Regions from separate parts of the Allosaccharopolyspora coralli genome, predicted to be linked through region 1. Evidence: riboswitches for the same ligand, from Rfam matches in the RefSeq annotation. Region 1 holds a riboswitch; each other region holds the start of a gene.
The links. Region 1 has a riboswitch for thiamine pyrophosphate ahead of thiO (glycine oxidase ThiO). Riboswitches for the same ligand answer to the same signal wherever they lie in the genome.

Region 1 (7,340 bases):
GCGGTCACCTTCCGGACGACCCCGAGTGCGTCGACCTGCTCTTCGACGGCGAGCAGGCGCTCGATCTCGTCGGCCCGCGCTACACGACGGAGCACACCCACGGCGCGGGCGACGCGTTCGCCTCGGCCATCACGGCCGCGCTCGCGCGCGGCGCCTCGATGCCCGACGCGGTCCGGTGCGGCAAGCGGTTCGTCACCCGCAGCGTCGAACACGCGTATCCGCTCGGCGCCGGCGTCGGCCCGGTCTCGACCTTCTGGCGGGTGAGCTCGCGCTCGATCTGACCACCGGTGGGGTGACTTCCATCCCGCGCCGGTAACCCGACAGGGCCTCGGCCCGACACACTGCACGAAGGCCGCGTAGCCCGGTCGAGTGGACCCTCGACACCGCAGGCTGCGGCTGCTGTCGAACCACTGACCGGATCAGGGATGATCGAACCCGTGGCTGTATCGCTGATGAAAGACGTGTATCGCCGATTGGCCACCCGGACGGGCGCGCCCGATCCGCGCCAGCACCAGTACACGACCATGGTGGTCGTCGCGGCCGTGGCCGCCACCGTCGCCGGGTGGGTCTTCGACCTCCGCACGCTCGGCCTGGTCGCCGGTCTGACCGCGGTGTTCGCTCTCGTCGGCGCGGGTGGGCAGTCGCTGCGCGCCGACCTGCACCGGTTCGCGTGGTTCGTGCCCGCCGTGACGCTGGTGATGGCGGTCGGCCCCTTGCTGCGGTCGGTGCCCGTCCTGGCGGGCCTGCTCGTCGCGGCGGTCGTGTTCGGCGCGGGGATGCTGCCCGCGCTCGGTGAGCACTACCGGCTCGTCGGCCAGACCTTCGCCGCCGCGACCCTCGTGTCCACGACGACCGGGATCGGCACGGACCAACCAGCCGCCCTGCTGTTCGCGGCCGCGGGGGCAGGCGCACTGTTCGCCCTCGCGTTGCGTGTGATCATCGGGTTGAGCGACCCCACCCGCTGGACCAGGAACGCGGTGGCGCTGACACTGACCGAGCCCGGCCCGGGCGTGGTCGAGCGCGCCGCGACGGCGTGGCGCAACGACGGCGCGGCCACCTGGCTCGGTCAGGTGCTCGCCGGGGCGTCCCGTTTCCGCGCGGCACGGGAGACGCTGCTCGCGCAGGCCGGACGGGCCGACCGCGCCGAGGCCGAACAACTGCGCCGGATCGTCGCCGAGGCGGACCGGATCGCCTCCGAACTCGCCGTCTCCGTCCGGGCCAAGGCGTGCACCGGGCTCCCGCCCGAGGCGCGACGTGATCCGGCGGCCGCGGTGCTGGAGGGCGGCCGCCAGGAGCTGCCGACCGCGGTGCGCGGCATCAACCAGGGCCTCGACCGGATCCGCGCGGCCGTGCAGGAACGGTCCGAGATCTCCGCGACCCCCGAAGCGCGGATCGGCCGGTGGGAACGCGCGAAAGGCGCGGCCAAGGCACACCTGTCGTTGCGCTCGTCGCTGTTCCGGCACGCGCTGCGCTGCACCCTCGCGGTCGGCGCCGGCATGGTGATCGTGTTGCTGCTCAGCGACCCGTCGGCCTCGACACTGCTGCTCGGTCTGTACGTGGTGCTGCAACCCGCCGCCCGCGACAGCATGACGGGCGCGCTGGAACGCACCGGCGGCGCCGTGCTCGGGGTCGTCGCTCTCGCTGTCGTGATCACGCTCGTACCGGGAACGTTCCTGTTCGTTCCGCTGGTGATCATGGGCATGATGCTGCGCGCCGACCGGATGCGCTCGGACTATCAGGTGCTGCTCGGCGCCCTGATCACCGTGACCGTCGTCCATCAGGCGATGGAACTCGGACGGCCGCTGGCGAACGTGGCGATCAGTTTCGCGGGGAACACGGCGGTCGGCGCGGCGATCGCGCTCATCGTCGGCTACGTGAGCTACCTGGTGCTGCCGGGCAGCGTGGTGCCGAACGTCCGCGGCTCGGTGCGCTCGACGGTGTGGGCGGTCTCGGAGTTGCTGCGCAGCGTTCGTGCCGCCGGCAGGGGCGCGGACCTGCGCGAGGCGCTCCAGTCCGCGCACGTCCTCGCGCTGCGCCGTACCCAGGACTTGCTCGGGATGCCTGCGTTGATCGACGGCACGGCCGCGGAGACCGAGGATCGGGAAGCGACGCGGGATGCGGCGATCGCGCTCGACGCGCTGCGCCAGGACGTGGCCTCGCTCGCGTTCCGGCCGGAGAAGGAGCGCGCCGTGGCGACCCCGGCGTTGCAGGCGGTGGACGCGTTGCTCGGCGGCAAGCACGAGGCGCGTATTCCGGACGTGCCGACGGGCAGCGCCCCGGCGACCGAGCTGTTGGCGAGTTCGATGCTGGAGAACGCGTTGCACGCGCGAGGGGCCATCGACCGGGCCCTCGGCCACGACGACCCGTGGAAGAGCTACACCGTTTCCTTCGTCCGCCCCGAACGCCACCGCATCCGATAGGTGGTCTTGAGAGGGTCGCGGGGTGATCTGCGTTGGCGGTTCCGTAGCGGAACCTCACCTCGCGGCTGGCTGCGGGATCGCCGACATCGAGTAGCCACCTACACCACGTCGACGCTGTCCTCGCCAGCCACGAGATGAGAACCCGCCGGTGGCCGGTCTGCGTAGGCGGAAGGGAAACCGTCGACGCCCTATGCCCGACCGCAGGCCGCACAACGCTGAGCTTAGAGCGGACTTTGTCCACAAGGTGTGGGAGTGGGTGGGTCAGGTGTCGCGGTCGGGGCTGGAGGCGTGGGCCCAGAAGCGTTGCGGGATGCGGCCCGCGTGCGCGGCGAGGTGGCCGGCGTGCACGGCGGAACGCATCGCGGTAGCCATCCGTTCCGGGTCGTTCGCCCTGGTCACCGCCGTCGCCAGCAGCACAGCGTCGCAGCCGAGTTCCATCGCCAGTGCCGCGTCGGAGGCGGTGCCGATCCCGGCGTCGAGCACGATCGGCACCGACGCCCGGGACACGATCATCTCGATGTTGTGCGGGTTGCGGATCCCGAGACCGGTCCCGATCGGCGAGCCGAGCGGCATGACCGCGGCACACCCGATCTCCTCCAGTTTCCGCGCCAGCACCGGATCGTCGTTGGTGTAGGCGAGCACGACGAACCCGTCGTCGACGAGTTGTTCGGCGGCGTCGAGTAGCTCCGCCGGGTCCGGTAGGAGAGTGTCGTCGTCGGCGACGACCTCGAGCTTCACCCAGTTCGTCTCGAGCGCTTCCCGTGCGAGCCGCGCGGTCAGGACGGCTTCGGCGGCGCTCCGGCAGCCTGCGGTGTTGGGCAGAACGTCGATGCCGAGTCGTCCGAGCAGGTCGAGCACCCCGCTGCGGCCCTCGGCGTCGGAGCGGCGCATCGCCACGGTCGTCAGTTCGGTGCCGGAGGCGACCAGCGCTCGTTCGAGCACGGCGAGGTTCGACGCCCCGCCGGTGCCGGTGATGAGCCGCGAGTCGAACTTCCGGCCGGCGATCACCAGCGGTTCGGTCGGATCGATGCCGGTCACGTCATCCTCCCTGCACGGCGGTGAGTACTTCGACGGCGGCACCGTCGGGCACGATCGTGTCCTGCCACGACGCGCGCGGGACGACGGCTCCGTCGACCGCGACGGCCACGCCCTTCTCGGCGACGCCGTACGCGGCGAGGATCGTCGCGAGGCTGCTGTCCGCCTCGACGCCGTGGTCGGCGCCGTTGATGGTGATGGTCATGTGCGTCCTCCGTCCTGCAGCAGCTCGACCGCCGTCTCGGCGGTCAGCGGCGCGAGCAGGTACCCGTTGCGGTGGTGGCCGGTGGTGGCGACGACGCCGGGCTCGAGGGTCTCGACGATCGGCAGATTGTCGTCGGTGCCGGGGCGCAAGCCCGCGGTGACCTCGTCGACGGCGTACTCGCTGAGGCCGGGCACGAGCTGCTCGGCGTCGGCGAGCAGGTCCCGGACACCGCCTGCGGTGACATCGGTGTCGAACCCCACTTCGTACTGGGTGGCGCCGACGACGATCCCGTCGTCGCGCGGCACCAGGTACACCTGCCTGCCGTGCACGGGACCCCGGATGGTGCGGCGCGGCGGCGGCAGGGCGCTGCCCCGGTGCCGGAGCCGCAGGATCTCGCCTTTGACGGGCCGGAGCCTGCCGTCGAGTTTCGGATGCAGCGAGCCGGAGTGCGCACCGCACGCGATGACGGCGACGTCGCAGGTCAGCGACCCTTCGTTGAGTTCGACCGTGCCGGGTGAGACGGCGCGGGCCGATTCGGCGACGAACTCGACGCCGCGTGCCCGGCACGCGTCCCGCAGCGCGGCGAGCGTCACGCGATTGTCCACGGCGAGGTCGCCGGGAACCTCGAGGCCCGCCCGGACCGCCGGACCGAGCGCGGGTTCGAGTCGGCGAAGCTCACGGCCCGGATGCCGCGTGACGGTGCGCCCAACCGACGACAGGTGTTCTTCGAGGCGCGTGAGTTCCGCCCGGTCGGCGCTGTCGACACCGACGACGAGGGTGCCGTCGCGGCGAAGCCCTGACGGGCGACCGGAGTCCGCGGCGAGGTCCTCGGCGAAGGCGGGCCACCGGGCGAGCGAATCGGCACCGAGCGTGAGCAGCTCTTCTTCCCCGGGCCAGGCTTCGGCGATCGGCGCGAGCATGCCGCCCGCGACCCACGACGCGCCGGAGCCCACGGCCGGGTCGACCAGGCGAACGCGAGACCCCGACGAGGCGGCGCGCCAGGCCACGGACAGGCCGACGACGCCACCGCCGACGACGGCGACCCGGTGCGAACGTTGCTGCGACACTTCCCTGCTCCCTGCGCCGGCATCACCCGGATCAGGTTCGACGGTCGGGGCGGTGAGCCCCCTCTCAGTCCGGTTCCTCCGGACTCCCGTGCGGACCACTTCTCACCGTACCGACCGGGAGCACGTCCGTCAGCCTTCGGTGTGACCCACCGCCACCGGTTCGAGCGCACGAGTGGTCCTAGGCTGTGGACCATGCCAGGACTGGACGGTCACGGAATTCGCGCCCGCCTCGACGACGCCCGGCTGTATCTGTGCACGGACGCACGGACCGAGCGGGGCGATCTCGCCGAGTTCGCCGACGCGGCACTCGCGGGCGGCGTGGACATCATTCAACTGCGGGACAAGTCGCCGCACGGGGCGCCGCTGGAGGCGCGCCACGAACTCGCCGCGCTGGAGGTGCTGGCGGAGGCGTGTGTGCGGCACGACAAGCTGCTCTCGGTCAACGACCGCGCCGACCTCGCGCTGGCCGTCGAAGCGGACGTCCTGCACCTGGGGCAGGACGACCTGCCGGTGGGGCTCGCCCGGCGCGTCGTGGGAGATCGGATCGTCGTGGGCCGTTCGACGCACGACGTGGCGCAAGCCGACTCGGCGGCCACGGAGTCCGGTGTGGACTATTTCTGCGCGGGTCCGGTGTGGACGACCCCGACGAAACCGGGCCGTCCCGCGGCCGGACTCGACCTGGTGCGCCACGCCGCCGAGCACTCCGGCCACGGCCGACCGTGGTTCGCGATCGGCGGGATCGATCTGGACACCGTGAGCGAGGCGCGGGAGGCGGGCGCGCAGCGCGCGGTCGTCGTCCGCGCAATCACCGAAGCCGAGGACCCGGCTGCGGCTGCTGAAGCCCTACGCGCCGCTCTGTCCTGAGAACTCCTGGTCGAATGAGCTGTCATCGTGTCTCGTCAGCGGCGGAGCCGCTGCGCAGTAACCACGTACGCAGCCCAGCCGCCCGCGGGTTCTCAGCGCCCTCCTCGCGAGGACAGCGGTTTCGTAGCGTAGGCCGCTACTCGAGAAACCGATCCCGCAGCGAGGAGGGCGCTGAGGTTCCGCCACGGAACCACCCGCGCAGATCAACCCACGCGACCTCTCACCCGGTCGTCAGCCGGTGACCAGGGTGAGGCCGTAGACGTCCAGCGCCTCGTTGACGGGCTGGTAGTACGTGGTGCCACCGAGGCTGCAGTTCCCCGACCCGCCCGAGGTCATGCCCTGGGCCTGGTCGCCGGAGATGAACGAGCCGCCGGAGTCGCCGGGTTCGGCGCAGACGTCGGTGCGGACGAGGCCGTTCACCGTGCCCTGCGGGTAGCTGACGCTCTGGTTGGTGGCCTCGATCGTGCCGCAGTACCAGCCGGTGGTGGAACCGGAACGGCAGACCGAGGAGCCGACCGCGGATTCCTGCGAACCGGCGACGGCGACGGTGCCGCCGGAGTAGTCGTTCACCTGACCAACCGGGGTCGCGGAGCTGACCTCGACGTAGCCGTGGTCGTCGCCGGGGAACGAGGATCCGGCGAAGGTGCCGCTGGGCTGCGAGGTCGAATCACCCGTCGAACCGCAGTGTCCCGCGGTCACGAAACCGCCTTCGACGGAGAACCCGATCGAGCACCGGGATCCGCTCCCGATGAAGTAGGGGTTGCCGCCGATCACGTCCTCCAGCAGGCGCGGCTGCTCGGCGGACTCGACGACGTCGACGGAGGTGGCGTCCGCGTCGGAGGACTCGACGAAGCCTGCGGCGTCGGCGGCGGTACCGAACGCGGTGGTGAGCACGACCTGGTTGCTGGCGGGGTCGACGTACCAGCCGGTGACGCCCTCGGGCTGACGGTCGGCCGCGGCGGAGAGCGCGTCGGCGGTCGCGTTGAGGTGCCGTTCGCTGTCGTCGACGAGGACGGGAGTGGCGTCGGCCGCGCGGACCTGGTCGAACGCCGACTGGTCGGTGACCCCCACGACGAGCTTGCCCGTCGCGGCGTCGAAGTGGGACCCGCCGTAGGTCTGTCCGAGCGAGGAACTCAGTGTCGCGAAGGCGTCGTTCGCGACGGCTTCCTGGGCGATGCGCTGTTCGGCCTGGTCGGCGGTGAGGCCGAGGTCTCGCTGCATGGCGTCGAGCGCGCCCTGCGGCATGGTCTCGGTGGGGTTCGCTGTCGCGGGCACGGTGAACGCCCCTACGACGCCCGCCGCCAGAAATACCGATCCGGCCAGGCGGGCCGCGAGTCTGCGCCTCATGCTGTCTCCCTACTTCGGTCGGGATGGCCCTCCATCCCAAGCGGTAGACAGCATCATCACCTGTGATTCCGAACACAGGTTCGTTTTGGCGCATTTCCGACACCGGACGGTCGTGACCTGGTCCGGAGCCGATCGCTCGCGCCCGAGCCGACCTCCGACCGAAGTAGGGTCGGGCCGCACCGATCACGGCGCGGCCCGACCTGTCGTCAGCGTGCGGAGGACGACTCAGTAGGTCTTGAGACTCACGCCGAGACGACTGAGCGCTTCGTTGACCGGCTGGAAGTACGTCGTGCCACCGATGCTGCAGTTTCCGGAACCACCCGAGGTCATGCCCTGGGCCTGGTTGCCGGAGATGAACGAGCCACCGGAGTCGCCAGGCTCAGCACACACGTTCGTGCGGGT
Region 2 (7,340 bases), 760 kb from region 1:
AGCCGGGTCACGACCTTGCCGGTCTCGTTGCGCGGCAACTCGTCGACGAACACGACCTCCCGCGGTACGGCGAACCGGGCCACCCTGCTGCGCAGCCGCTCCCGTGCCTGCGCCGTGTCGAGCCGCTGGCCGTCCCGGAGCACCACGAACGCGGCGAGGCGTTGCCCGAACTCCTCGTCCGGCACGCCGGTGGTCGCCGCGTCGCGCACCTCGGGAAACGCGAGCAAGGCGTCGGTCACCTGCTGGGGATGCACGTTCTCGCCACCGGAGACGATCGTGTCGTCGGCCCGTCCGGTCACCGACAACCGGCCCGCCCGGTCGAGGTGCCCGAGGTCGCCGGTGGCCATCAGCTCACCCACGACCGTGCCTCGGCCGCCACGGGTGTAGCCGGGAAAGAGCATCTCGTTGCCGACGAAGATCCGGCCGTTCGTGCCGGTCTTCACCGGCCGGTCCCGGTCGTCGAGGATCCGCAGCGAGGTGTGGTGCGGGGCTCGCCCCGCCGTGCCGGGCGCCTCCTTGAGGTCGTGCGGAGTCGCGATGCTCGCCCAGGACACCTCGGTGGTGCCGTAGACGTTGTAGAGCACCGGGCCCCACGCACGACGGACGCGGGTGGCCAAGTCCGGCGGCAGCGCCGAACCGCTGGATGCCACGACCCGGAGTGTTCCCAGGTCGTAGGGCACTCGCACCGACTCGGGCAGGTCGAGCATCCGTTGCAGCATCGCGGGGACGACGAACATCGAGGTGCAGCGGTGCCGCTGCGCGGCCGCGAGTGTCTGCTGCGGGTCGAACTTCCGGCGCAGCACGAGCGTGGCGCCGAGGACGCCCCCGAGCAAGAGAGCCGCCAGCCCCCAGGTGTGGAACAGCGGGGCGGGCACCAGGATGCGTTCCCCGGCGCGCAACGGAACCCGCGCGAGGACCACGGCGGCCGCGTGGAGATCGCGGTTGGCCGGGCGGCGGGCCCCTTTCGGCGGGCCGCTGGTGCCCGAGGTGAGGACGACGATCTGTGCGTCACGTTCGGGCGGGCGCAGCGGGGTGCGACTGGAGCTGCCGATGAGGTGTTCCAACGTGGTGCGCCGCGTCGTCCCTTCGGTTCGGGCGAGCACGATCCGAGTGCCGTCCGGGACGGCCGCGAGGTAGTCGCCGAACGCCTCGTCGGCCACGAGCAGATCCACGTCGTGGTCGGCGAGCACGCCGCGTACCTGGTCGGGAGTCAGGCCGGTGTTCACCAGCACCACGTCGGCGCCGATCTTCGAGCACGCCACGACCGTCTCGACGAACCCGTGGTGGTTGCGACAGAGCACGCCGACGCGCGTACGGGAGTCGACTCCGTGCCCGGCGAGCCCGTTCGCGAGCTGTGTCGTCCGCGCGTGGACCTCGGCGTAGCTGAGCGCGCCGCGCTCGTCGATCACGGCCGGACGGTCCGGATGCCGCACCGCGCCGATCGCGAACGCCGCAGGGGGAGAAACCCCCCACTGCGCGCGGATCCGGGCGATGCGCAGCAGTTTGTCCGGGCGGAGCAGGCGCAGCGCGCCGCGCCGGGCGAGCACGAGTGCGGTGAATGCCCCGGGCAGCACACGATCGGCGAGGTCGGTCAGGCGCTCGAGGACGGGCACGGCTCACCTCTCGACGGCATCGACGTCTCGATCCTGCACCGGTCCCGCCCGGTTCGGGAAGCCGTACGCGTCAGGAGTCACTTTCGGCCGACGTCACCGCGGCCTCGCGCAACGCGGCCCGTAACCGCCCGACCTCCATCGGGGACAGCACCGCCGTCTCGCCGGGTGGCACGACCACGACGATGCTGCCGTCGTCCACCGACACCGTGACCTCGCGGCGTTTGCCCGTGAGGTCACGACACTGCACCTGCCAAGCGTTCCCGGTCACGACGGTTCGTCCTCCCGACACATGCTCGCGACAGCCGACGAACTCGATCATGGCCGAGACCGGGGCGCGCGGTCATGCCGGGTCCGTTTTCGTGGCTTCGCGACCGCGACAACGGCGTGCCGAGGGGTCTGCTCTCCGCCTACCCAGACCGGCCACGGAGCCACCAAGGCAGATCAATCCGGCAACCATCTGCGGGGGATGACCTGTCGTCGTGTCGTGTCAGCCGCGGAGCCGTTGATCAACCACGTACGCAGGCGGACCATCGGCGGGTTCTCAGCGTCCTCTTCGAAAGGACAGCGGTTTCGTTGCGTAGGTGGCTACTCGAGAAAGCGATCCCGCAGCGAGGAGGGCGCTGAGGCTCCGCTACGGAACCACCGACCAACACCCTCTGACAGCAGTTCTCGGGACGAGGTGGGTCAGGCGGCGCGGACGCGCAGCCCGACGGGCTCGGTGGCCACGGTGAGCGCACCCTCGAAGTCGGCGATCGGCAGCTCGTCGCGGATGAACCGGTGCGGGGTGCCCGCGGTGCTGATGCCGATCTCGGTGGCCGCGAAGGTCTCCTCGACCCCGACGCCGTTGAGGTGCACGTCGAGCGATCCCTCGTGCAGCGTGACCTCGACCCGGCCGCCCTCGATCGTGACGGTTTCGCCGTTCCGCGTGACCTCGAGCTTGCCGTCGGTGGTTTCGGCGAGCACCGCGAGTCGGGTCAGGGCGACGTCGCGCTCGCCCGACGAGGCGGCGGTGACGCCGATGACGTCGCGCTCCGACTCGCCCGCCAGCGTCGCGGTCCGCTCGCCGGGAACGAACAACGGGGCGCGCAACTTCGCGGCGAGCCGGTGCGGCTGCCACGAGCCGTCGCCGACGAGGTTGACCACGGCCGCGACCTCGCAGCCTGCGAGCAGGCGCTCGCTACCGAGGGCGGGTGTGATCTCCACGGCCGACACCCCGCGTTCGACGAGCAGGTCGCGCAACGCCTTGCCGCGCACCCTGCTGGTGCGGTCGAAGCCACGGCTGATCGCCACCGAACCGGTCGACGCGGCCTGGGCGGCGGCGTCGGCGAGACCGGAGAGAGGAGCCCATACTCCTGCCGGATCCTGCTTGTGTGCGGATCGCGCGCGGGCGGAGACGGGGCCGTCGGTCGAGGTGTCCATGTCTCAACTGTAGTAGCTGAGCTACCTGTTTCTCCCCGGCTGAGCCCGTACGCGCGGTGTGAGATCCCTCGCTCTGTGTGGGGCTTGCGTCCGCCGGCCCGGACTCCTCCGGGTGGGCGGGGTGATCAGTCCTGGACAGTTCCGCCGGTCGGCCAGCACGCTGTTCGTCTCAGCGCCCGAGATCATTCGTCCGTGGGAGGAAAGCGATGGCGGCCACCACCGCACCCGAGTCCGTGTTCACCTGGGGAGCTCCACCTCTGAAGTTCGGGACGGGTGCCGTCGACGAACTCGCACACGACCTCGGGCAGTTCCAGGCGCGGCGGATTCTCGTGATCACCGACCCGGGTGTCGCCGCCACCGGAGTGCCCGCCGGGATCGTCGGAGAGCTGACCGCGCAGGGACTCGACGCCGAACTCTTCGACCAGGTCCACGTCGAACCGACCGACGAGAGTCTGGTCGCGGCCGCTGAGTCGGCAGGCACCGGATGGGACGCGTTCGTCGCGGTCGGCGGCGGCTCGGTGATCGACACCGCCAAGGCGGTCAACCTGCTCACCACCCAGCCGGGCACGCTCATGGACTACGTGAACCCCCCGATCGGCGAGGGGCGCAAGATCACCGAGCCGCTGCGACCGCTCGTCGCGGTGCCCACGACAGCGGGGACCGGTTCGGAAAGCACCCCGGTGTGTGTCATGGACGTCCTCGGTCTGAAGGTCAAGACCGGGATCAGTCACCCGTCGTTGCGCCCGGTGCTGGCGGTCGTCGATCCGACCGTGACCATGACGCTGTCGCCTGAGGTCACGGCCGCCTCCGGGATGGACGTGCTGTGTCACGCTCTGGAGTCGTACACCGCCCGCCCCTACGCCGCGTTCGCACGCAAGCAGCCGCAGGACCGGGTCGCCTACTGCGGGTCGAACCCGGTGTCGGACTCGTGGGCCGAGCAGGCGCTGTCGTTGTTGGCACGCAGTTTCCGACGAGCAGTGCTCGTCGGGGGTGAGCTGCGCGCCCGGGAGGACGTGATGCTCGCGGCGACCTTCGCAGGCATGGGGTTCGGCAACGCGGGGGTGCACGTGCCGCACGCGTGCGCGTACCCGATCGCCGGGCGGGTACGGGACTACCGGCCGGCGGGGTATCCGGACGAGGCGATGGTGCCGCACGGCCAGTCGGTGTCGCTGACCGCGCCCGCCGCGTTCCGGTTCACCTTTCCCACGGACGCCGACCGGCACCTGCGAGCCGCCGCGCTGCTCGACCCGAAGGCTCCCGTCCAGGAGGACCCGCGGGACCAGCTGCCGTTCGTGCTGACACGGCTCATGCAGGACATCGGCATCCCGAACGGGATCGCGGAGGTCGGCTTCGACGAAGCCGACGTGCCCGATCTCGTGGACGGTGCGATGCAGCAGCAGCGGCTTCTGGGCGTGGCGCCGCGCCCGGTCGGTTCCGAGGATCTCGCGAGGATCTTCCGCGACTCACTGCGGAACTGGTAATCGCAGTTCACGCGGCTCGTCCGCGCGGTACGTGGACTCGGGTTCCGAGGCTGCGATCAACGGCACTGTGCCGACCGTGTTACCGCAGCCGACGCAGACTCGCCACGGAACGCCCATTCAGATCACCCGCACGCCTTCAAGGGTGTGCGACGGCGTCCTCAGTTGCTACGTTGGCGGTGTGACGCGGGGTGCCCGGCCGTCCGGCCAGGGCTGAGAAAAAACCCGTCGAACCTGACCTAGGTCGCACTAGCGGAGGGACGTCACCACCGTGACTGATCGTGCACGCGGGTTCGCCCGCGAAGTGGCCGCACTGCGGGAGCAGGCGCCGCTCGTCCACTGCCTCACCAACATCGTCGCCGCCGGGTTCTCGGCCAACGCGCTGCTGGCGCTCGGCGCGTCACCGGCGATGGTGGAGAACGCCGAAGAGTCCGCCGAGTTCGCCGGTGTGGCCGGTGCGGTGCTGGCCAATCTCGGGACGCTGTCCGAGGAGCGGAACCGTGCACTGCGGGCGGCGGTGCGCGGCGCGGAGCACTCCGGGACGCCGTGGGTGCTGGACCCGGTCGCCGTCGGCGCTCTGCGACACCGCACCGAACTGGCGGCCGACCTGGTCCGGTCCCGCCCGGCCGTGGTGCGCGGCAACGCCGCCGAGGTGCTCGCGCTCGCCGGAAACGGCGGCTCCGGCAAGGGCGTCGAATCGCTCGCAGGCTCCGAGTCCGCAGTCGATACCGCACGGAAGTTCGCCGGCGAGAACGGCTGTGTCGTGGCCGTCAGCGGCGAGGTCGACTACGTCACCGACGGCACCGAAACGGTCGCGGTGCCCGGTGGGCACCCGCTGATGGCGAAGATCACCGGCATGGGCTGCGCGCTCGGGGCGAGCACCGCCGCGTTGCTCGCGGTGACCCCGGACGCTCCGTTGTCCGCCGCGGTCACGGCCTCACAGGTGTTCGCGGAAGCGGGCGAGCGTGCGGGCGCTGCCGCGCGCGGACCGGGCAGTTTCGTCGTCGAGTTCGTCGACGAGCTGCACGCGATCGGCGGCGACGCATGATCGATTGGAGTCTGTACCTCGTCACCGACACCGCACTGTGCGGGCACCGAGGGGTTGTCCGCACCGTGCGGGAGGCCGTCGACGGCGGGGTCACGGTCGTGCAGGTCCGTGACCCCGCCGCCACCGGGCGGGAGCTGTACGAACTGGTGGTGTCGGTGCACGAGGCGTTGCGGGGTACCGGTGTTCCGTTGCTGGTCAACGACCGGCTCGATGTCGCACTCGCCGCCGGGGCCGACGGTGTCCACCTCGGCCAGTCCGACCTGCCTGTCGAGGCGGCACGGGCGGTGCTCGGGCAACAGCGGGTGCTCGGCCATTCGGTGTCCACATCGGAGGAAGTCGAGGCGGTTCCGCCCGAGGTCGACTACCTGGGCGTCGGCCCGGTCGTGGCGACACCGACGAAATCCGATGCCGCGGACGCGCTCGGCCTCGACGGACTCCGCGACCTGACAGCGCGCACGATCCTGCCCTGCGTCGCCATCGGCGGCGTGCACGCGGACAACGCGGCCGAGATCGCCGCGACCGGTGTGGCCGGGCTGTGCGTGGTCTCCGAGATCTGCGCCGCCGACGACCCGCGCTCCGCCGCGGCCACCCTGCGAAAGGTGCACCAGTGATCCCCAACGTGCTGAGCATCGCCGGAACCGACCCCAGCGGGGGAGCGGGCGTGCAGGCCGACCTCAAGACGTTCTCCGCGAACGGTGCGTACGGCATGTCCGTGATGACCGCGCTGGTCGCGCAGACCACCACCGGCGTCGCCGAAGTGCACGAACTCCCGCCCGAGTTCGTCACGTCCCAGCTCGTGACCCTGCTCGACGACGTGCGCGTCGACGCGGTGAAGATCGGGATGCTGGCCAACGCGGACGTGATCCGCGCCGTGGTCGCCGTCCTCGACCGCTACCGTCCGCCGAACGTGGTGCTCGACCCGGTCATGGTCGCCAAGAGCGGCGACCGGTTGCTCGCCCCCGACGCCGTCGAGGTCCTGCGTGAGGAACTGCTCCGGCGTGTCGACTTCGTGACGCCCAACCTGCCGGAAGCCGCGGACCTGTTGGGGGAGCAGGAAGTCCGTGACGCCGACGCGATGGGCGCTCAGGCCGAACGGCTCGTCGGGCTCGGCGTCAAACGAGTCCTGCTCAAAGGCGGGCACCTCGAAGGAGAATCCAGTGTGGACCTTTTGAGCGCGGACGGTGGCGTGCAGCTGCTCGACGCCCCGCGCGTGACGACCACCAACGACCACGGGACCGGATGCACGCTCGCGGCCGCGATCGCCGCGCTGCGCCCGCAACGTCCCGACTGGTCGACGGCGGTGCGCGAGTCCAAGGACTACCTGACCGCCGCGTTGCGCGCCGCCGAACGGCTCGACGTCGGACGTGGCCACGGCCCCGTCCACCATTTCCACCAATGGTGGTGACCCCCGAACAGAGCACGAAAGGACACAGGATGAGCACGCTGCCGGCGCCGTCCCCGGGCGGATTCTGCGAGCAAGCATGGGATACGACGAAGGCGCTGCGTGAAGCGATCGTGCGTCACCCGTTCAACATGGCTCTCACCCAGGGCTCACTCGACCGCGAGCGCTTCGTGTTCTACATCGTGCAGGACGGGCGGTATCTCGTCGGTTTCGCGCAGGCACTGGCCGCCGCCTCGACGAAGGCGACCGACCCCGAGGACGCGGCGGTGCTCACCGGCAGCGCACACGGGGCGCTCGTCGAGGAACGCCGACTGCACGCCGGCTACGTCGAGGAGTTCGGGCTCGCCGAGTCCGAAGTGGAGGGAACCGTCACCTCTCCC
Region 3 (7,340 bases), 420 kb from region 1:
AGACGATGCTGCTGCCGCTGGTCGCGGCGACGGTGGCGGCCGACGCCCTGGCCGGGGAAGCCTCGCACGGCACGCTGCGCGGATTGCTGCTCGCGCCGGTGAGCCGTGTCCGGGTGGTGTTGATCAAGGCGCTCGGCGTGCTGACCATGATCGCCCTCTCCGTCGGGGTGATGGCGGTCAGCGGCGTGCTCACCGGACTGCTCGTGGTGGGCGGCGGCGACCTGGTCACGCTGTCCGGGACGACGCTGCCGATGCTCGACGGACTCGCCCGGGTGGCGATGGCGGCGCTGTGGGTCGTCGCGCAGATGGCGGCGGTCGGCGCGATCGCGCTGGCGCTCTCGTCGATGACGGAACATCCGGTGGTCGTGCTCGCGTCGACGATGGGCATCGTCATCGTCTTCGGCGTCCTCGGTGCCTTCTCGTCGCTGTCCTGGCTGCACCCGTTCCTCGTCACGACGGGCTGGACCTCGGTGATCGACGTGCTGCGCGATCCGGTGGTCACCGACAACCTCGTCGAAGGTCTGTGGCGAGCCGGCTGCTACGTCGTCATCGGGGTGTCGGTATCAATAGCACGAATGGCAACCAAGGACAGCTGAGCCTGAGAGGGTGCGCGGGTTGATCTGCGTGGGTGGTTCCGTAGCGGAACCTCACCTCGCGGTCGGCTCCGGGATCCTCGACATCGAGTAGCGCCCTACGCCACGTCGACGCTGTCCTCGCCGGCCGCGAGGTGAGAACCCGCCGGTGGTCGGTCTGCGAAGGTGGCGGGAGAACAACCCGGAATGAGCGGTCGTCGTCTCTTGTCAGCGGCGGAGCCGCTGCGCGGTCACCACGCACGCAGCCCGACCACCCGCGGGTTCTCAGCGCCCTCCTCGCGAGGACAGCGATTTCGCAGCGTAGGCCGCTACTCAAGAAATCGATCCCGCAGCGAGGAGGGCGCTGAGGTTCCGCCACCCGACCCGCCAAGCAAGAGCCTCTGCGAGGAACACCCCTCACCCGTCGCTGATGATCGCTACGCCGTTGGGGTCCAGGGTCAGCGTGGCGTGGTCGCCCACGTGTGGGGCGGTTCCGGTTGGGGCGACGGCCTCGACCTCTCCCATCTCCGGCACGTCCAGAACGAGCCGCACATGGTCATGCCGGTGCAGGCGTTGCCGGACGATCGGGGCGCGATCGTCGTCGTTCCCGGCGACGGCACGAAGCCCACCCGCGCGAAGGCCGAGCCGAACCGTGCTTGCAGCAGCATCGGCGCCGTTCTCCGCCACCGCCACGCTGCCGAGCACACAGGTGGCGATGGTGTCCCGACCTTCGCGACTTTCGTGCAGGCTCGCGGGCACAATCGTCGAGCAGCCGAGGAATCGGGCGACTCGCTCGTCGGCGGGCCGCTGCCACAGCCGTGACGGGGTGTCGACCTGGACGACCCGGCCGTCGGCCATGACCGCGACCCGATCCGCGAGGGTGAACGCCTCGTCGTGGTCGTGGGTGACCACGATCGTCGTCGCCCTTGCGCGCGCGAGCAGTCCGGCGAGGTCCACGGCGAGCTGGTCCCGCAGCGCCCGGTCGAGCGCGGACAGCGGCTCGTCCAGCAGGAGCATCCGCGGGTCTCCCGCCAGCGCGCGGGCCAACGCGACCCGCTGTGCTTCACCACCGGAGAGGTCGGTGACGCGGCGACGCTCGTAGCCGCCCAGTCCGACCAACGCGAGCAGTTCGGCGACCCGCTCCGCGCGCCGCCGACGATCGGCTCCGCGCATCGCCAGCGCGAAGCCCACGTTGCCCGCGACGTCGCGGTGCGGGAACAGCTGGCCGTCCTGGAAGACCATGCCGAACCCACGTTCGTGCACCGGCACCGGAGCGAGGTCGCGGTCGTTCCAGCACACCATTCCCGCCTGAAGTCGCTCGAGCCCCGCCACGGCCCGCAGCAGCGTCGACTTGCCACACCCGGACGGCCCCAGCAGTGCGAGCACCTCGCCGTCCGGAACCTTTAAATCCACTTCGGACAACACCGTTTTCTCTCCGAAGTGGACACTCATTCCGTGCAGGCCCAGAGCCATCAGAACTCCTCGACGCCGTGAGTACGGACGCGGACGCTCTCGATCGCGATCACCGCGAGCGCCGTGACGACCATGAGCAACGAACACGCCGCGTAGGCCATCTGCAGGTTCGACTCGCCGGGTCGCGAGAGCAGCCGCGCGATCACCACCGGCAGGGTCGCGGTGTCCGGCCTGGCGAGGAAGCTCGTCGCCCCGAACTCGCCGAGCGCCACGACGAACCCGAATCCTGCCGCCGCGCACACCGAACGCAACGCCAGCGGCAGGTCGATCGCCGACCGCACCCGCCACGGCCCGGCGCCGAGCGTCGCGGCCGCGTCGCGCAGCCGTGGGTCGATCGCGCGCAGAACCGGCAGCACCGTGCGAATCACCAGTGGCGTGACGACGAGAGCCTGGGCGAACGGGACGAGCAGTGGCGAGGTCCGCAGGTCACCGGGAAGCAGGTGCAGCGTCACGAGGTAACCGAAGCCGATGGTGACCGCCGAGACTCCCAGCGGCAGCATCAGTGCCGCGTCCATCGCCTCCGCTGACCGTCGCCGCACGCTGACCAGCACGATCGAGGCCAACAGGCCGAGCAGCATCGCGATCCACGTCGCGTCCGCAGCCGTGCGCAGGGACTGCGACACTGCTTCCCATCCGGACACTTCGAGTGTGCCGTCCGCGCCGGTTCCGGACAGGGCCCGGTAGCCGTCGAATGTCCATCCGTTCCGGCCCGACACCGAGCGCACGAGCAGCCCGAGGATGGGCGTGAGCAACGCGGCGAGCACGGACGCCGCCACACCGACGACCCACCATTCACGCCCTCGCGGCGCCCGAATCGCTTCGTCCGCTCGACGCAGGCGGAGCGCACTTTCCCGTCGCTTGCGGGCGAAAGAGGCCAATCCGAGCGCGGTGACCACCGCTGAGAGCTGGATCAGCGAGAGCGCGGCCGCACCGGAGAGGTCGAGCAACTCCACCGTGCGCAGGTAGATCTCGGTCTCCAGCGTGCGCAGCGACCCTCCCCCGAGCACCAGCACCACGCCGAAACTCGTGGAGCAGAACAGGAACACCACGGCCGTGGCGGAGCCGATCGCCGGGGCGAGCGCGGGCAGCGTCACGGACCGGAATGCGCGAAGACCACTCGCCCCGAGGGTGCGCGCCGAGTCCTCCACGCGTCTGTCCAGATGCGACCAGAAACCTCCGACGGTGCGGGCGACGACGGCGACGTTGAAGAACGCGTTGGCGAGCACGATCGCCACGGCACTGCTTGCCGCGCCGTCGACGTCGAACACCGCACGAAACGCCATCCCGACGACGATCGTCGGCAGCACGAACGGGACCGTCACCAGCGCCCGGATCACCGCTTTACCGGGCAGTGCGACGCGTGCGAGCACGAACGCCAACGGCATCCCGGCGAGCAGCGCCACCACGGTCGAAGCCGCGGCCTGACCGAGGGTGAAGCCGACCAGTCGCGCCGTTGACGGCTCGGCGAAGGTGCCGAGGAGGTCGCCGCCGACGCCGAGGCCGATGATCGCGACGACCGGCCAGGCGAAGAACACCGCGAGGAACCCGAGCACGCTCGTCGCGGCCACCGCCACGAACAGCCGGTGACCGCCTACCCGGTTCGGCGGGTCGATCACCCCCGGACGAGCGCGCGCCACTGCTCGATCCAGCGTTGACGGTTCTGCTCGACCTGCTCGGCGGGGAGCTCTGCAGGCTGCTCAGGCTGCGGCGCCGCGCGTTCCCAGCCGTCCGGGAGCGCGACCCCCTCGACCGTCGGGTACACGTACATTTGCTCGGGCACGGTCCGCTGGAACTCCGGGGACACCAGGAAGTCCATGACCTCCGCCGCGGCCTGCGGGTCCTTCGCTCCGTCCAGCACACCCGCGTACTCGACCTGGCGGTAACAGGTGTCCAGCAGGGCGCGGGTGCGCGGAGTTCCGTCCGCACCGACCTCGGCCGCCGGCGACGAGGCGTAGGAGAGCACGATGGGCTTCGGCCCCTGTCCCGCCGAACCGGAGAACTCCTGGTTGTAGGCCTCTTCCCAGCCCGCGCTGAGTTCGACACCGTTGGCGGTCAGCTTCGTCCAGTAGTCCTGCCAACCGGGTTCACCGAAGGTCGCGACGGTGGCGAGCAGGAACGCCAGTCCCGGTGAGGAGGTCTTCGGGTCGGGCACGGCGAACAGGTCGCGGTAGCGCGGGTCGGTGAGGTCGGCGAGCGTCCGCGGTTCCGGAATCGAGCGTTCGGCGAACCACGCGGGGTCGATGTTGACGCAGACGTCTCCGACATCGACGGCGGTGAGCCGCGCTTGCGGGTCGAGCGCATAACGCTGCGGACCGCGTTGCGTCGCGGGCGACTCGTGTGGGACGAACACGCCCTCGTCGAGCGGCCGTGACGCGAAGGTCGAGTCCACGCCGTAAGCGACATCGCCCAGCGGTGCGGCCTTCGACAGCACGAGCTGGTTGGCGAGCGCACCGGCGTCACCGACCGTCCGGACCTCGAGAGTGATCCCGCTGCGTTCCTCGAAATCGGCCTTGACCTGCTCGTCGAGCACGAAGGAGTCGTGTGCGACGACGGTGACCGTCCGTTCGTCGGTGGCGGTGGGCGCGGCGACCAGCGAGCATCCCGCGGCGAGCAGGGCCACGGCGGCGCAGACGGCGACACGAACAGCGGTACGGGGTAACGAGCGGTACAACGATCCTCCCGGGGTCGCGCCACGCGAGCCCCTGGCCGGGCTGATCGTGTTCGCCTCCCTGCGCCGGCATGATCCGGATCAGGTGCGGACGGTCGAGGGCGTGCCCTCCTCTCAGTCCGGCGGACCGGACTCCCGTGGCGCGGCGCAGTCTACTGGCCCGGGCGTGCACGTCCCACCGACGGGAGGTCGCGCGATCGACGATCACGTACCACCATGAGGTCATGACGTCTCTGCTCAACGACGACCAGATCCAGGCAGCCCTCGACCACCTGTCGGACTGGACCCAGGAGGGCACCGCCCTGGTCCGGACCGCGAAGCTCGCGTCTTTCCCGCAGGCGATCCAGGCGGTGAACCGGATCGCCGAGATCGCCGAGCAGGAGGACCACCACCCGGACATCGACATCCGGTGGCGCGAGCTTCGGTTCTCGTGCTCCACGCACTCGGAGGGCGGCATCACCCAGAAGGACGTGTCGATGGCCCAGGAGATCGACGGCGTCGTGGACACTTTGTCCGGCTCCTAAGCAGGCATCTGGGAACTTGGGTGGGTGGTCCAGGACCGTCGCGCCAGTTCGGAGCCCCCGCGGCTGGTCACCTGTGAGGCGTGCCCTACGGGCACACATGCCAGTTCCGAGACGCCCTCTCACGAAATCGATCCCGCGGCGAGGAGGGGCTGAGGTTCCGCTAGCCCCCGCAGGCACGGCCTTCTGTTTATCCTGATCGTGTTCCACGATCGGAGGGGTGCGGATGCGCCGGGAACTGCGGGCGGACTGCGGCTCGTGCGCGGGTTTGTGCTGCGTCGCGCCCGCGTTCGCGGCTTCGGCCGATTTCGCCGTTGACAAGCCCGCCGGGCAACCGTGCCGCAACCTGTTGGCCGACTGCGGCTGCGGCATCCATGACCGGCTCCGTGACGAGGGGTTCCCGGGCTGTGCGGTGTTCGACTGCTTCGGAGCGGGCCAGCACGTCACGCAGGTGACCTTCGGCGGGCGAACCTGGCGGGACGACGCATCGACCGCGAACTCGATGTTCGCCGTGTTCGCATTGATGCGTCAGCTGCACGAGCTGCTCTGGTACCTCGCCGAGGCGGATACGCTGGTGCCGGACGGTCCACTGCGCGAGTCGGTTCGGACGGCCGCACGAGACTGCGAGGACGCGACGAGGGCCGGCGCCGACACGCTCGCCGCCTTCGACATCGCCGCGTACCGCCAGCGGGTCCGTCCGGTGCTGGACGAAGTCAGCGAGTCCGCGCGGGCGGGCGCGCGTGGTTCGGGGCGTGACCGGGTCGGTGCCGACCTGATCGGCCGGAACCTCCGGCGGGCGGACCTGCGCGGGGTGAGCCTGCGCGGTAGCTACCTGCTGGGGGCGGATCTGCGCGAGGTGAGCCTGTATCGGACGGATCTGCTCGGCGCGGACCTGCGAGCGGCCGACGTACGCGGCGCACGTCTGGACACCGGCTTGTTCGTCACCCAGCCGCAGCTGGAAGCCGCACGAGGGAACGCCGCGACGACGATCCCGGACACCCTGACACGGCCTGCGCACTGGCGCCGCTGATCACAGCGCGGCGGCCGCGAGCGCTGCGGCTTCGTGGGCGCAGCCCCACGAGAGCGTGACGCCACCACCACCGTGGCCGTAGTTGTGCACGATCCGCGCTCCCTCGTAGTCCTCGATTTCCAGTCGCACCGCCGGGCGTCCGGGTCGCAGGCCCACCATCACGTCGAGGACGACCGGCTCGGCGAGACGGTCGTCGATCGCGGCGCAGCGACGCAGGATCCCGGACGTGGAGACCGGGTCGGACTCGCGGTTCCAGTCGTGCTCACGAGCGTCGCCACCGAGGATCAGACGCTCGCCGTGCGGGAAGATCCCCGCCCAGCGATCGTCCGGGCCGACCTCCATGAAGTACTCCTCGATTCCAGGATTGCGCACCACCACGTGCTGTCCGCGCACGGGCCGCACCTGGGGATCACCGACGAGTTCGTGTGCCCCGACACCGGTGCAGTTGACGACGATCGGCGCGTCCTCGGTGGCGGCACGCAGCGTCGACACCGGACTCAGCGACAGACGTCCTCCCGCGCGCACGAGCCGGTCGACGAGGTATTCCAGGTAGCCAGGCATGTCGATGAGCGGCACGGACATCCGGTAACCGCTGACGAATCCGGCGGGTAGGTCGCTCGGCGCGCACGGGGCGAGGTCGGACACGGCGCGCGCCTCGTCGGGTATCTCGTCACCGAGGTCGATTCGTGCGGCGACGCGGCCGCCCACGATGCGAACACCGGTGTCCTGCTCGTCGGCGAGCGCGGTGAACGCCGCGTGCGAATCCAGCGTCCACCCCGTGACTCGTTCGGTCGGCTGCAGGAAGGTCGGGCCCCACATCGCGGCGGCGACGGAGGAGGTCGTGTCGCGGGGTGCTTCGGCGGTGCGCACCCGGACGTCGACACCGGATTCGGCGAGCACCGTGGCCGTGGTCAGTCCCTGGACTCCGGCGCCGACGACGAGCACGGCGGGCGGTGCGGTGGTCACGGTGCGCACGCTAGCGCGGGAGCAGCGTCCCTACCACTCGCCGCCCGGCTCCCACTGTCCACCGAGTTCAGGAGCGAGGCCGTCCCGGGCGAGGGCACGGAACTCGTCCA

Region 2: it holds a riboswitch for thiamine pyrophosphate, as region 1 does, so the genes downstream of both, thiM (hydroxyethylthiazole kinase) here and thiO (glycine oxidase ThiO) in region 1, are expected to answer to the same signal.
Region 3: it holds a riboswitch for thiamine pyrophosphate, as region 1 does, so the genes downstream of both, GIY23_RS04165 (thiamine ABC transporter substrate-binding protein) here and thiO (glycine oxidase ThiO) in region 1, are expected to answer to the same signal.

What each region holds. Positions count from the first base shown of each region.
Region 1 covers NZ_CP045929.1:446,084-453,423, reverse strand. The annotation lists gene thiD (bifunctional hydroxymethylpyrimidine kinase/phosphomethylpyrimidine kinase) at 1-281, shown strand, start outside; gene GIY23_RS02155 (FUSC family protein) at 438-2,420, shown strand; gene thiG (thiazole synthase) at 2,682-3,458, opposite strand; gene thiS (sulfur carrier protein ThiS) at 3,460-3,660, opposite strand; gene thiO (glycine oxidase ThiO) at 3,657-4,727, opposite strand; TPP riboswitch at 4,719-4,827, opposite strand; gene thiE (thiamine phosphate synthase) at 4,920-5,591, shown strand; gene GIY23_RS02130 (S1 family peptidase) at 5,823-6,938, opposite strand; gene GIY23_RS02125 (S1 family peptidase) at 7,164-7,340, opposite strand, start outside.
Region 2 covers NZ_CP045929.1:1,209,260-1,216,599, forward strand. The annotation lists gene GIY23_RS05760 (AMP-binding protein) at 1-1,613, opposite strand, end outside; gene GIY23_RS05765 (hypothetical protein) at 1,684-1,881, opposite strand; gene GIY23_RS05770 (hypothetical protein) at 2,298-3,032, opposite strand; gene GIY23_RS05775 (hydroxyacid-oxoacid transhydrogenase) at 3,239-4,513, shown strand; TPP riboswitch at 4,688-4,788, shown strand; gene thiM (hydroxyethylthiazole kinase) at 4,782-5,558, shown strand; gene thiE (thiamine phosphate synthase) at 5,555-6,169, shown strand; gene thiD (bifunctional hydroxymethylpyrimidine kinase/phosphomethylpyrimidine kinase) at 6,166-6,963, shown strand; gene tenA (thiaminase II) at 6,993-7,340, shown strand, end outside.
Region 3 covers NZ_CP045929.1:869,215-876,554, reverse strand. The annotation lists gene GIY23_RS04180 (ABC transporter permease) at 1-596, shown strand, start outside; gene GIY23_RS04175 (ABC transporter ATP-binding protein) at 990-2,045, opposite strand; gene GIY23_RS04170 (ABC transporter permease) at 2,045-3,682, opposite strand; gene GIY23_RS04165 (thiamine ABC transporter substrate-binding protein) at 3,658-4,716, opposite strand; TPP riboswitch at 4,755-4,862, opposite strand; gene GIY23_RS04160 (4a-hydroxytetrahydrobiopterin dehydratase) at 4,938-5,237, shown strand; gene GIY23_RS04155 (pentapeptide repeat-containing protein) at 5,461-6,264, shown strand; gene GIY23_RS04150 (FAD-dependent oxidoreductase) at 6,265-7,230, opposite strand; gene bioD (dethiobiotin synthase) at 7,261-7,340, opposite strand, start outside.